Regions from separate parts of the Paenibacillus sp. P4_A7 genome, predicted to be linked through region 4. Evidence: riboswitches for the same ligand, from Rfam matches in the RefSeq annotation. Region 4 holds a riboswitch; each other region holds the start of a gene.
What was found. Region 4 has a riboswitch for cyclic di-GMP ahead of AC1DWN_RS04660 (anti-repressor SinI family protein). Riboswitches for the same ligand answer to the same signal wherever they lie in the genome.

Region 1: linked by a shared signal. The riboswitch ahead of AC1DWN_RS06515 (methyl-accepting chemotaxis protein) and the one ahead of AC1DWN_RS04660 (anti-repressor SinI family protein) in region 4 are both predicted to bind cyclic di-GMP.
Region 2: linked by a shared signal. The riboswitch ahead of AC1DWN_RS00235 (S-layer homology domain-containing protein) and the one ahead of AC1DWN_RS04660 (anti-repressor SinI family protein) in region 4 are both predicted to bind cyclic di-GMP.
Region 3: linked by a shared signal. The riboswitch ahead of AC1DWN_RS09810 (SpaA isopeptide-forming pilin-related protein) and the one ahead of AC1DWN_RS04660 (anti-repressor SinI family protein) in region 4 are both predicted to bind cyclic di-GMP.

Annotation. Positions count from the first base shown of each region.
Region 1 is NZ_JBFUHJ010000026.1:24,089-27,243, reverse strand. It holds gene AC1DWN_RS06515 (methyl-accepting chemotaxis protein) at 1-1,706, opposite strand, end outside; cyclic di-GMP riboswitch class I at 1,784-1,868, opposite strand; gene AC1DWN_RS06510 (BMP family protein) at 2,144-3,155, shown strand, end outside.
Region 2 is NZ_JBFUHJ010000001.1:58,200-61,354, reverse strand. It holds gene guaA (glutamine-hydrolyzing GMP synthase) at 1-787, shown strand, start outside; cyclic di-GMP riboswitch class I at 1,278-1,370, shown strand; gene AC1DWN_RS00235 (S-layer homology domain-containing protein) at 1,411-3,155, shown strand, end outside.
Region 3 is NZ_JBFUHJ010000049.1:14,025-17,179, forward strand. It holds gene AC1DWN_RS09805 (IS4 family transposase) at 1-324, shown strand, start outside; gene AC1DWN_RS09810 (SpaA isopeptide-forming pilin-related protein) at 481-2,034, opposite strand; cyclic di-GMP riboswitch class II at 2,067-2,147, opposite strand; gene AC1DWN_RS09815 (hypothetical protein) at 2,402-2,863, shown strand.
Region 4 is NZ_JBFUHJ010000016.1:44,881-48,035, reverse strand. It holds gene AC1DWN_RS04675 (hypothetical protein) at 1-280, shown strand, start outside; gene AC1DWN_RS04670 (hypothetical protein) at 309-581, shown strand; gene AC1DWN_RS04665 (GNAT family N-acetyltransferase) at 518-694, shown strand; cyclic di-GMP riboswitch class II at 1,178-1,260, shown strand; gene AC1DWN_RS04660 (anti-repressor SinI family protein) at 1,277-1,438, shown strand; gene AC1DWN_RS04655 (helix-turn-helix domain-containing protein) at 1,453-1,782, opposite strand; gene AC1DWN_RS04650 (hypothetical protein) at 2,614-2,793, shown strand; gene AC1DWN_RS04645 (cache domain-containing protein) at 3,078-3,155, shown strand, end outside.

The DNA.
Region 1 (3,155 bases), on a different contig from region 4:
TTAAAACGTAAAGTCATATCGTGCAGTTCTTGAGCCATACGCGTCAACGCATTCACGGATTCCGAAACTTCTTCCATCGTAGCTAATTGCTGCTCTGAAGCGGCAGCTACACTTTCTGTCTTCGAGAAGGCAGCTTCCGTAATGCTGTTCATATCGTGGAGAGAAGCGGTAATTTCCTCTGTGCCTGCCGACATTTGTTGTGATGCGGCAGATACCTCCTCCATCTGATAAGCCACCTGCTGCACCCCATTCATAATGTTGCGGAATGCCTCTCCTGCTTCCTGCATAATCACAGTTCCGTGTTCGACCTCTATGCTGCCTTTTTCCATGGCGACAACCGCAGAACGAGTTTCACCTTGAATTTGCTGAATGATCACCGCGATTTGTTCCGCCGATTGTCTGGATTGCTCCGCCAGCTTCCGAACCTCGTCGGCAACGACGGCAAAGCCTCTCCCGTGTTCGCCCGCTCTTGCAGCTTCAATCGCGGCATTCAATGCAAGCAAATTCGTCTGCATCGAAATATCGGTAATAACATCTACGATTTGACCGATTTCATGAGATCGTATACCCAGTTGGTTAACAACCTTGGCCGAACCGTTGACCGATTCTCGGATCAAATCCATTTGGGACATCGCTTTCTGGATCGAAATATTGCCTTCCTGGGCTTCCTTGGAAGCTTCCATTGACATTGCGGATACATTGCCCGAAAATTCTGCAATCCGATTAACGCCGGTCGCCATCTCTTCCATTGCTCTTACGCTTTCGATAGAGCTTTGCATCTGCTGATCGGCACCTCCAGCAATGTCTTGAATGGCCGCAACGACATGATGGGTAGTTTGGCTGGATTGTTCGGAGCTTGCTGCCAATTGCTCCGAGCTTGCAGACAAGTTCTGAGACTCGAGGACGATCTTGGCAATGATTTCTCTCAAGCTGGTGATCATTCCATTGAAATCCTTTGAAAGAAGACCGATTTCGTCTTTCGATTGGTATGTAGCGTTAACCGTTAAATCCCCGTCCTGCGCTTTTGCCATCAATTGCTGGATGGTGCGGACAGGTCTTGTGATCATGTTAGAAATGCCATATCCGATCAAGGAACATAAAATGACGGCAAGTAGGGTAACGACAACGATGATCGATGTAGCCAGCTTGGAGCTTTGAAGACTTTTCTCATAAAAGATTTTTGCGTCGTCTTCATTGAACTTAACAACGTTCTCCAGGCTTTTGATCATTTCTGCACGGACCGGCTTGAACGAATTTACATATTCCTTATGCGCTGCTTCTTTTTGATTGGCAACTGCCAAGTTATCCACTTTTTTCTTGGCTTCGTTGTTTTTAGGGATCAAATCGATAAAGCTTTGGTACTGCTCTTGTGCTCTCGAAGACAACGTGATCTGCTCGAGACTTTTTCGTATCACCTGATTTTTATCGCGGGTCTGAACAATTTGCTGTTGGATTTGCTTAATGATAGCCTCGTCTTTCGCCAGCAACAGTTCAAGCTGCAAAGCATCCATTTGCGAATTACCGAACAGAAGTCCTTCGACCAGGCTGTTCGGAATCAAGGTTTCTTCGTACATAGCACGGGCATTGCTAGCCATCTTGTTCATGACGAAAAAGCCCGTAATGCCGATAATGAGAAGGAAAATAATGGAAAGTCCAAGCATTCCCCCAATTTTCGTTTTGATTCGTAAATCCTGAATATATTTCATGATCCAAGCATCCCCCATTAAGATATTGTAAAATAAAAAAGTCCACCCCAAAAGAAAGAGATGGACGTCCTCCAATTTTCGGTGACCCGGCTGCCGTAGATCGAAATCCTTAGGCCCGTAGCTTTGCGTCCCCCTCTTTCGAGAAGTATGCCTTTTCGTGATATGGGTATATCTATTGGCCAAAGTATAATATAGCTTTTTGGGATATACAAGACCTTTTTACTAAAACTAAATACTACTTTAGATACCGTTATGTCAGAATTTAGGTCAATTGTCACGGTCTATATAGGGAGTAAAGAACTGCTAATGGCGTTATTTCGCAATTATTAGGTTTATTCCCCTTATTTTTCTTCGGCATAATTTGACAAAAAATGAAGACTAGTTTATTCTCTGATTTGTCCGGACAAAACTACTTTTTTGGAAATGAGGGGTACATCTTGAGAAAATTACTATCGAAATTGGCTTTGTCGAGCTTGGCTATGGCACTTGTATTTTCATCCGGGTTGTCTACTGTAGAAGCTAGCAAGGACCCATCACACACCAATAATAAAAAAGCTAAAGTCGCATTGTTGATTCCAGGTTCATCCAAGGATGGCGGTTTTATGGAATCTGCTTACCGTGGATTAGTGAAGGCAGAAGAGGATTTCAAAATCAAGGCGACGTTTGTGGAAAATATCCCGCATGACACCGCTCAAATTGCGGATGCATTGCGCAAATTGGCTAAGAAAAACCCGGATATGATCATTGCTCATGCAGGGCAAAGCTCGGAAGCCGTGAAGTTGGTAGCTAAAGAATTTCCAAAAATAAAATTTGTTAATACACAAACGAATTTGACCGGCGATAATCTGTCCAGCTATCAGGTAAAACAGGAAGAATCCGCATGGCTGGCAGGCGCAGCTGCAGGACTTCTGACAAAAACGAATGTGGTTTCTCATATTTCCGGTGCACGCGTAGGTCCTGGTCTGTTGGGACGCGCAGCATTTGCCGACGGTTTGAAATACACGAATCCTGAAGCAACGTTCCTTACCACGTTTACAGGCAATCAAGAAGATGCCGCTTTGGCGAAAAGTGTTGCGCAAGCGCAAATTAACGCGGGGTCGGATATGATCTTTACTATGTTGAATAAGGCTCGTTCCGGTGTTACGGAAGCGGCACGCGAGAATGGCGTGTATCAATTCGCTAACGTTCGTGATTATTATGCCGATGCACCCGATGTTTTCATTGGATCTGCGATTTCGGATGCAAGCTTGACAGTATATGGAGCAATTAAAGATTTGACGGAAGGCACGTGGAAGCCGAATACAGTGAAAAAAATCGGACTTGAAAATCCGGATGCCGTTCGACTTGCCCTGTCACCTTTTGTTCCACAAGATGTGAAGGATAAAATTGTAGCGTTCGCCGAGAAAATCGAATCAGGTGAAATTGTTATTCCTTCAGAATATACCGGTC
Region 2 (3,155 bases), on a different contig from region 4:
CCATAATCTTCTTCGCAAAGGCGAAGCGGACAGCGTAATGGATACATTCGTTGGCAAATTCGATATGAAGGTTGTCAAAATCGATGCGCGCGAACGCTTCATGAGCAAGCTTAAGGGTGTAGATGATCCCGAGCAAAAACGTAAAATTATCGGCAACGAGTTCATTTACGTGTTCCAAGAAGAATCCGATAAATTCGAAAACTTTGAATTTTTGGCACAAGGTACGCTGTATACAGATATCGTTGAGAGCGGCACTGCTACAGCACAAACCATTAAATCGCATCATAATGTCGGCGGCTTGCCTGAAGACATTAAGTTCAAGCTCGTTGAGCCACTTAAAGCATTATTCAAAGACGAGGTTCGTAAAGTCGGCGAAGAGTGCGGCTTGCCTGCAGCGATAGTATGGCGTCAGCCTTTCCCAGGCCCGGGTCTTGCTATCCGTGTTCTTGGCGAAGTAACAGAGGACAAGCTTCACATCGTGCGCGAGTCCGATGCTATCCTTCATGAAGAAATTGCTAAAGCCGGTCTTGACCGTGAAATTTGGCAGTACTTTACAGCGCTTCCGAACATGAAGAGCGTAGGAGTAATGGGCGATGCTCGTACTTACTCATACACTGTCGGCATCCGTGCCGTAACTTCAATCGACGGTATGACAGCTGACTGGGCACGTATCCCGTGGGATGTGCTTGAGAAAATTTCGGTTCGTATCGTAAACGAAGTAGACAACGTTAACCGTATCGTCTACGATGTTACGTCCAAGCCGCCAGCTACCATCGAGTGGGAATAACCGCATAAAACTCGTACTGCATCCTTACCACGCATGACTTGCCAAGCTTGTACTACATGCGTACCATGCATAATGTACTTCAAACTCAAAAACGCCTTTCCACCGGCTTAACAGCCGAATCGGGAAGGCGTTTTATTTGTATTTTCTTACATATGTATTTTGGATTATAAAGTATGATTGAGATACATTCAAAAAGTTGTTTTTACTCGATTCGGAAGCTAACTATTCCAGCCCTTTACTGTAAAACAGTAAAGGGCTGTTCATCGATTTTGGGACCCTTAGCGCCTCTGATTACTATACTATATTCAGCATAGGGACAAGGCTCAAGGTGATCAATTACATGAGCAGATGTTTTGTTAGTGAGACGGCATATTACTCTAGTTCCAAAATAATGATTGTCACATTTTGTAACTCTATGTATAATTCTGGTTGGGCATAGACGGAAAGAACTATGTAAGTCATTAAAATAGTAGATTTGAACTAACCAAGCATTAATAAAAGGCAAACCCGTACGAAAGTCGGGGACGCAAAGCCACGGGTCTTACGTCATGTATGTTCATGATCTGACAGCCGGGTTGCTTAAAGGGCTTGGTCTATTTATTTTTCAGGGGAGGAAAATTAGGATGAGCAGAAAGTGGAAAGCGTTTAAATGTCTCATTATGTTGGGATTGTTGGGGGGATTGCTGCTGCCATCAGGGCAAGAAGCTTATGCGGAGACCGTGTACACGTATAAGGATGAGACATCTTCCTTCGACATAACCGGCGGTTCCGTACGTCTAAAGGGGGAGCATGTCGTATGGCGTGATCGTAATCGGGTTTATTATGGCAATACGAAAACCGGGCAAACGACGGCCATCACTAATCATGGGAAACCGACTGATTCACCTGCTATTGGTATCAACAGGCAGGGGGAGGTCGTTCTCGTATGGGCAGATAAGAGGGATCAAAACGAAGGTGTCGGGAACTTGAACTGGGATATTTACAGCTATAATTTGAGCACGAAAACAGAGACGAAGCTGAATAATACGATCGGCCAGCACCGAATTCCTTCCATCGACGGGAACAATATTGTCTGGCAGACCAATCCAAAATATGAGATGCATCAATACGACATGGAGACCGGCGTGTTGACAGACTTGGGAGGCGGAAGGGATCCGGTCGTCGGAAACGGACGCATCATCTATAAAGGGTATTCGGATGGAGGCTTGTATGAATATACGATTTCGTCTCAAACGCATAAGAAAATTCTAGACTTGCCGTATTCCCAGTACGTGGAGCGATTTGTCTTCAATGGTGAAGAGATTTTGTGGAAGCAGAAAGATTTAGATAACCTCGGAAAATACACGTTCATTGATCTAGGTGATAACGATCCGCGGCCTGTCGATCTGACCTTACCGGCCAAGCCGAGCGTCGAATATAGCGAAATGAGTATCTCGAACGGGACGGCCATCTGGTTGGAAGCATCCGGGAGCTCGGCAGTCATGAAGGGTGCAGACTTGACTAGTGGTTCTATTTACTCCTTAGGCGTGACCAAGCCTTCGCAATTCATCGGATTTAATGGGCAAGAACTTGCCCTTGTCAACAATGGGAAACTGGCGGAACGTACCATCATCCAAACGGAAGCCAATCCATCGAACCCAGACGTCATTCCGAATCAGGAAGGGACTGTCATCGGTTCAGACGGCGGTATCGTGTCGTCCAATCAAGAGGCATCGTTGAAGTTTGAACAAGGAACCTTCGAAGCGGATACCCGGATCGTATTGGAGGAAAGCATGGAAACGGCCCTGTTCAATGGTAAACCGGCCCAGGGCATGACTTGGGCGGGTATCGGCTGGAAGTGGACGACTGAATCGGAGCTAAAGAAGCCAGCCACGTTGACCTTCGAATTGGAACACGCCTTCGAGACAGTTGATTCAGCCAATCGGACAGGTATTTACCGTTATGTGGAATCCGATCGTAAATGGGTTTATGCAGGGGGAACGGTCGATTCGGCATGGCGCACTGTCCGCGCTAGTGTAATGACTCCGGGCTTATACGCTCTCTTTACCTATTCCCCTTCTTTTAAAGATATGAACGGCCACTGGGCGCAATCGGAAGTGGAAGTACTGGCTTCCAGATGGATCGTGGATGGGATGCAGACGGGGAACTTTGAACCCAAGCAATCTGTAACACGCGCCGAGTTCGCCAAGATGCTGGTCGAGGCGGCAGGGTTGAAGTCCGGACAAGCAGATGCCGGATCGTTCCGTGACGTGCCGGATACACATTGGGCCTCTCCGTGGATTGAGCAGGCAGCCGCCGCGGGATGGGTTAAAGGCTTTGAAGGCAGTCTATTCAAGCCGAGTGCCGTCATTACCCGCGAACAAATGAT
Region 3 (3,155 bases), on a different contig from region 4:
CTGACGAATTTTCACGCAAAGAAGCAAGAGTCCATCATCCAAGAGATTTTCGCAAGAATGATCATGTACAATTTCGCTGAAATGATGACCTCGCACGTCGTCATTTCACAAATGGATAAACAGCACCCCTACCAAGTCAACTTCACGGTCGCCGTTTACGTTTGTAGACATTTCCTGCGCTCATGGGATGATGAACCCCCGCCCGATGTTGAAGCGCTGATTCGAAAAAACATTTTGCCGATTCGACCCATTCGCCCAGGGCAGAAGAATACGCGCAAAATCCGTTCGAAATCAACAGTTAGCTTCGTTTACAGAGTAGCATAGTTCAGTTCACATGAACATTTTTTTAAGTGGATATTCCATCCGCTTTGTTTGCTGTTCGTTTTTTTCTTTGCTTGCAACAAAAAACAAACGGCACAGGGATTTTCCCATGCCGTTTTGTATTCCATTTTTATCCCCGGTCTTGTCTTTGAGCTTAACTTAATGACATTGCCCTATGAGGTAGTAAGGGAGAGGACTGCTTTCACCTGTTTTTGGCAATGTGCTTAGCGGAACCTCCTCATCATCGATTATCACAGTTGTATCATCAGTAGGTGGCTGTTCATTCTCATCCGTTGATCCTTTGACGACGGTTGTTGGTGATGGTGTAGGTGATGGATCAGTTGTAGCTGATGGAGTAGGTGTTGGTGAAGGTGTGCTCTCAGGTGTAGGCGATGGTGATGTTGTTGTCGTTGCCGTCGGTGTAGGCGATGGTGTTGTCGGTGGTGTCGTCGGCGGTGTCGTCGGTGGTGTTGTCGGCGGTGTRGTAGGTGGTGTTGTCGGCGGTGTCGTCGGCGGTGTCGTCGGTGGTGTTGTCGGTGGTGTTGTCGGTGGTGTTGTCGGTGGTGTTGTCGGTGGTGTTGTCGGTGGTGTCGTCGGTGGTGTTGTCGGCGGTGTTGTCGGCGGTGTTGTCGGCGGTGTTGTAGGTGGTGTTGTCTCTGTTGGACATGGTGTGTTATTGCTTGCTTTTGTTATATTCTTTTCACCCCATGAGACTTTCATATCAAAAGGGCCCTCAATGGCATTTGTTGTGAAAGATATGGATTTATTTTTCAGTACGGTACCGCTGCCGGATTGAAGAGTTCCGATAGCCGCCCATGAGAAAGGCACATCAATATTACTTTCATTTGTTACCGTCCATTCTCGTTGTCCTGAAGGATTGACACAGGCATTTTCTACATTGAGTTTAGGATTGTTGATGACAGTTTTATTCACTGATGAATCATTGGTGACTACAAATTGGGTGCCCTCGGGTAAATTTGTTGTAAAGCCTGGCAATGTAATTTCTTTTAGTTCATATGTGCCGACTGGTAATTTGATGAATTCTAGAATACCATCTTCATTAGTAATGCCTTTTGTGAAAAAGACACCGTTCTTCCATAGCTCAAAGGTAACCCCAGCATGAGGAAGAGATACTTCGGATTCCATATAGAGATATTTATTGATGGTAATCTCTCCACAGCTTCCTTGGTTAACGACTGCTGTCTTATATGAGTCTCCATGACCACCGGTTCCTAATTCCCTTTGTTCTGGTCCGCTATAAACGTCGATTTGGTACGGAGCACATTGGGGCAGGTTAATAGTAACCTCATGCTTTCCAGCTGTATTATATATTTGGGTTATGCCATCAAAAAATATTTGTTTTTCAAGGGGGTGCCCGTTAACGTCTGGAGTTATACCAATAGGGAAACCATACACAGAGAAACTAACTTGCACGCAAGGTTTTATTGTACTGAAATAGGCAGTAGCTGTTCCATCAATATTAATGACTATTCCATTGTCATCTTTATTGTTAGGGAGTTTGGTACCTTGAGGGTGCATTAGTATATCTGTGGATTTAACAGATGGATTTGAGCAGGCGTCGTTAGTATTATTTTGCTCATCGCCTGGAACAGATTCGTCCGCACCTGCTGCCATGACAAGCGAACTTAATGATATCGATAGTATAAGTAAAATAGCAAGCCCTAAAGATAACCTCTTCTTAAATCTTTTCACAATCTCACACTCCCCTTAGATTGGTGGTCGAGTTCTAAGAGGGCCGGTTACACTACTAGCTCCGTATAATCCAAGTGTCCAAATGTAGATTATACATCATCGCTTCCCTAGATATGAAGAATGTACGAAATCCATCTTCTCTCTGCTCCCTTAGCATACGTATATTACATATGCGTGAAGATGTAGTAAAATGATAACATATATTGTAAATTGCTCAAGAGGGTTTATTTGTCGCTTTTTGACTGAAAAAATTAGGTTATTTTTTTGAAGCGGAATAAGCAATTACACATTTTATTATCTTGTCCTTTTACAGGGGAACCACTGGGCGCCTTGTGGCATATAGTGTCACAAAGAGGAGGTGGCCTCGATGTTTGGACTTCTACTTTTGGTGATTGGATGTTATCTATTGGCTGCATTGACGGTGCATCTGGTTTATCGCATTCAGCAAGGACGACTGGAATCCAGTAAGCACTATGTATGGATTGCAGATAGTCGGCAAAAGAATATGGAATGGTATATGCGTTCATTGTTTTCTTTTTCGCGGAGAATGGGGAAGGACGTTCGATTGACGATCGTTGACAGTGGAGTATCCGAGGAAACGCTTGCGATAGTTGAACGATTGGCTAAGGAGAACAATAAAGTGAGGGTATACCCAAGGTTGGTGGAGCCTTTAGCTCAAAAAGAAGATGGTAAGCGCTCACACCTAACACGGACCGATGCTACACAATTGCTATGGTTGCTGCAGGCAGAAGGGTTTGTATCCAGTGCTGACCATGCGGTGCTTGTCGATCTTCATAATCCAGCAGATTTGTCGAAAATGCCGTTCTAGTATATACTATGCGGTAGTTAAATATTTGGAGTGAAGCACACTCAATGACGCCTTTGGCGTTGTTGGGTGTTTTTTTGCGTTTTGGGGGTGTGAGGGAGGGGTGGGTAGGTGAGGGACCGGGCGCCGGGATGTCTTTTGCTGGATTAGAATCGCAAAACACAAAACGCGTAGTACCACATACGAAACACAAAACACAAAACACATTAATTAGTGAGGTTACTCAATAAATTGTGAGACTAATCTCACTAATAGCAGTGGTTTGGGGTATTTATTTGGGTTTAGTGAGTCAAAC
Region 4 (3,155 bases):
TATTGACGAGTATCACAAACTGGTAACGGAACAAGCTCTGGAACCCCTGTATCAATCTTTTTTGGATTGGAAATCAGGGGTGTTTCCATATTTCGAACTTACTGAGAAAATCCATCTATTCCATAAGAAGAACCAGGAGATCTACAAGGACTTCGAGTACACAGGTCGTAAAGAACTCATTCTTCTTGCCAAAATGAAATTGGGCCGATTAACTGAGGATGATATTATAGAAAATAAATGGCTTCTGGAACGATGGGGATATGAGGACGAAAATGATTAGATGATTGTAATGGAGTTAGCCTTTCAGTATGGCTGTTGTTGAGAACAATTGGGAAGAAGCATTTGAACTATCAGTACACGAAAGTCAAAAATCTTTTGTTCCAAATATTGCAGAATCACTAGCGTTTGCTTTTATAGAACCTTGGGATGAGGCTTTAGACCCGTATGTTTTGTATGAAAATAATAAAATTATTGGTGCGTTTTATATTAGCTATACACCAAACAGTGATGATAATTATTGGATTGGTGGATTCAGATTGATAAGGTACTTCAAGGTAAAGGGTATGGAAAACAGTCTTTAAATAAAATTTTTGAATTTATAAAAGAAAAACACCGTAAATGTAGGGTTATATCTTTAACAGTAGAAAAAGAAAACAACAAGCTATCGATTTATATGAGAAGGCGGGGTTTATAAGCCAAAATCAAGAAAATAGCTATCAGCAACCTATATATTCGTCTTCTCAACTGGCAGGATAGTTGAAGAAGGGTAAGATCTATTTTTCTAAGTATTGAATACAGCTGTTATAAGTCCAAGAATTTTGAGTATAACCACATACGCTATAAATGAGGGGATGGTGGACAAGATGTTAAGATCATCTCACATCATTCTCTGCCGTAGCTTAAAGGCGATGTTCCTGCATCGCCCTTTTTTAATGTGAGTAAAATAAAGAAATCAGTCGAAAATACCATAATTGAAGTCCTCATGTTTGTTCAACGGGCAGGAAAGTTAAAAGAACTATCCCAAGTCAAGTGAATTAGTAAGACAAGTAAAAAAGCATTATGTGACCTTTACAACCATTTCGACAAAGAATGTAATAATCTATCATTTTTGTGAGACATGAAGCGATAACATGCGTAAAAGAGCTGATTTATAATAGATAAAGAAATCAAATGAAGCAGCAAAAGGGAGACGTTGAAATGCGATTAGTATCTGGGCACCTTAACCGCAAGGAGTCAGTGGTGCAACCGTCCCAGAATGAATGGGGGACATAGGATTATGGGACTTGTAAAATCAGAGGATAATCAGGACTTGGATTTGGAATGGGTAGCCCTAATAAAAAGCGCTCGATCAATGGGGTTTACGAAAGAAGACGTGCGTAAAGTTTTTCTGTGCCTTCAGGAAAGTGATAAGGATGACACTCAAGAAACGGCTGTTTAATAACAAATAAAACGTTATTCGCGCTTGATTTTCCACTTGTTAAATTCCAAAAATTCTTTAAACTGATCCTTGCTGACACCAGAGGCCACAGCCTCTCTTACCAATTCGGACCATTCATGTTCAAGATGATCAACCTTTTGCTCAGACTGGTCGATATTCAAAAATTCTTCAACTGTAACCTTCAATACAGCGCTTACCTTTTCGAGAAACTGAATCGAAGGATTTTGTTGAAGCCCTCGTTCAATGGAGCTTAAATAAGATTTCGCGACACCGGCTCTTTTGGAGAGTTCGGTCAGTGATAAGCCATTTCTCTTGCGTAGCATCTTAATACGTTCTCCGATCATTGCAACCCCCTCCTTCCTCACATCATTGTTGACTACTCTCTATTAAACGAACATTAAGAAACCGCTTGACACAATATAAGTGGATGATTCGAAATAGCAGAAAATATTTCTATGCTATATGATTCGTAGAGACCTGAGTGAATAAGGGTGCCACAGTGGTATTTTCATATTCTCTGTCAGAAGAAAATAAAGTCTTAGCCAAAAATTAAGTGTTAGACTGACGTGCTTCATTAAGCTAACGGGCAGGATAGCGTGGTGTTTAGGGGGTTCACTTTGTTAAACTGGAAGGATATTGAAACTCCCTAAACGAATTATTTAACGAGTACATTTGTTTGTTAATCAGTTACAGAATAACTCTTAAAGGTTGGGGATGTGAGAGTAAAGATATTGCAAATTACATGACAAGGAGCTACAACTTCATTTTCGAATATATACCTGAGAGCAATAATCGTTCGGGTTATTATTTTGGTCTCGTAGAAGAACTTCCTGGATGTCATGCTTTTGCTACAACAATGGCCAAAATGTTGAAAGAAATAGAAGTTGTCAAAAAAGAGTATTCGAATCACGGCTTAAAAACAAGGAATTTATACCCGGGCCTGACGATATGAGTCAACGCCGCCCATCCCATCTGAGAATTCAAATTAGGGGAGTGGGTATCGACACAACAGATGAATGATTTTGTCGTTATTAAATTAACGAGGAACGTTAGTTCCATAACAACAGGACGAGACAGCCAGCATAGAACGGCAGCCTCGTTGAGCTAACGGGCTGGATAACATGGAAGTATCTTGAATTAGTAATAAGCACTCATTTACTTTCGAGGTGACCAATATGGCAATTGGTGAATATCAATTTATTCTGTTTCCAATGGGGAACGTTTCGAATTTCTCGGAAGATGGTATAGAGTTTGTAGGACAAAATAAATTTAGTTTTTATCAAGCAGTAGAAGTGCTCGAAAAGTCAGCCCATATAAAGAATGACCCTACTTTGAAATCATGGAATTCTTTTTAAAGATGGATGTTATTTTCTTTTTTTTTGCTGCAAATATCGTCAGCCTTTCCGCTAACCGCGCAGTTTAAAAGAGAAAACATTTTGCGGTGCAAATATACGACGTTTTCGACCTTTGGTTATGAAACCAGTTTCTACAACAGAGGTTAGGTGTTACATAACCAATTAACCAGGTCCGTACGATTTTGATATATATTGACCCAGGCCTATATAAACGCGACACAAAATAATATAGTTATAAATGAAAACGAATACAAATCCGCACGGTGAATGGAGAAGGGAAAAACATGCGGCCATTGCTAACAAGAAATTACGTGCGCTTGTATCTGTGGATAGGCATCATATTCACCGTAGCTATTCTATTA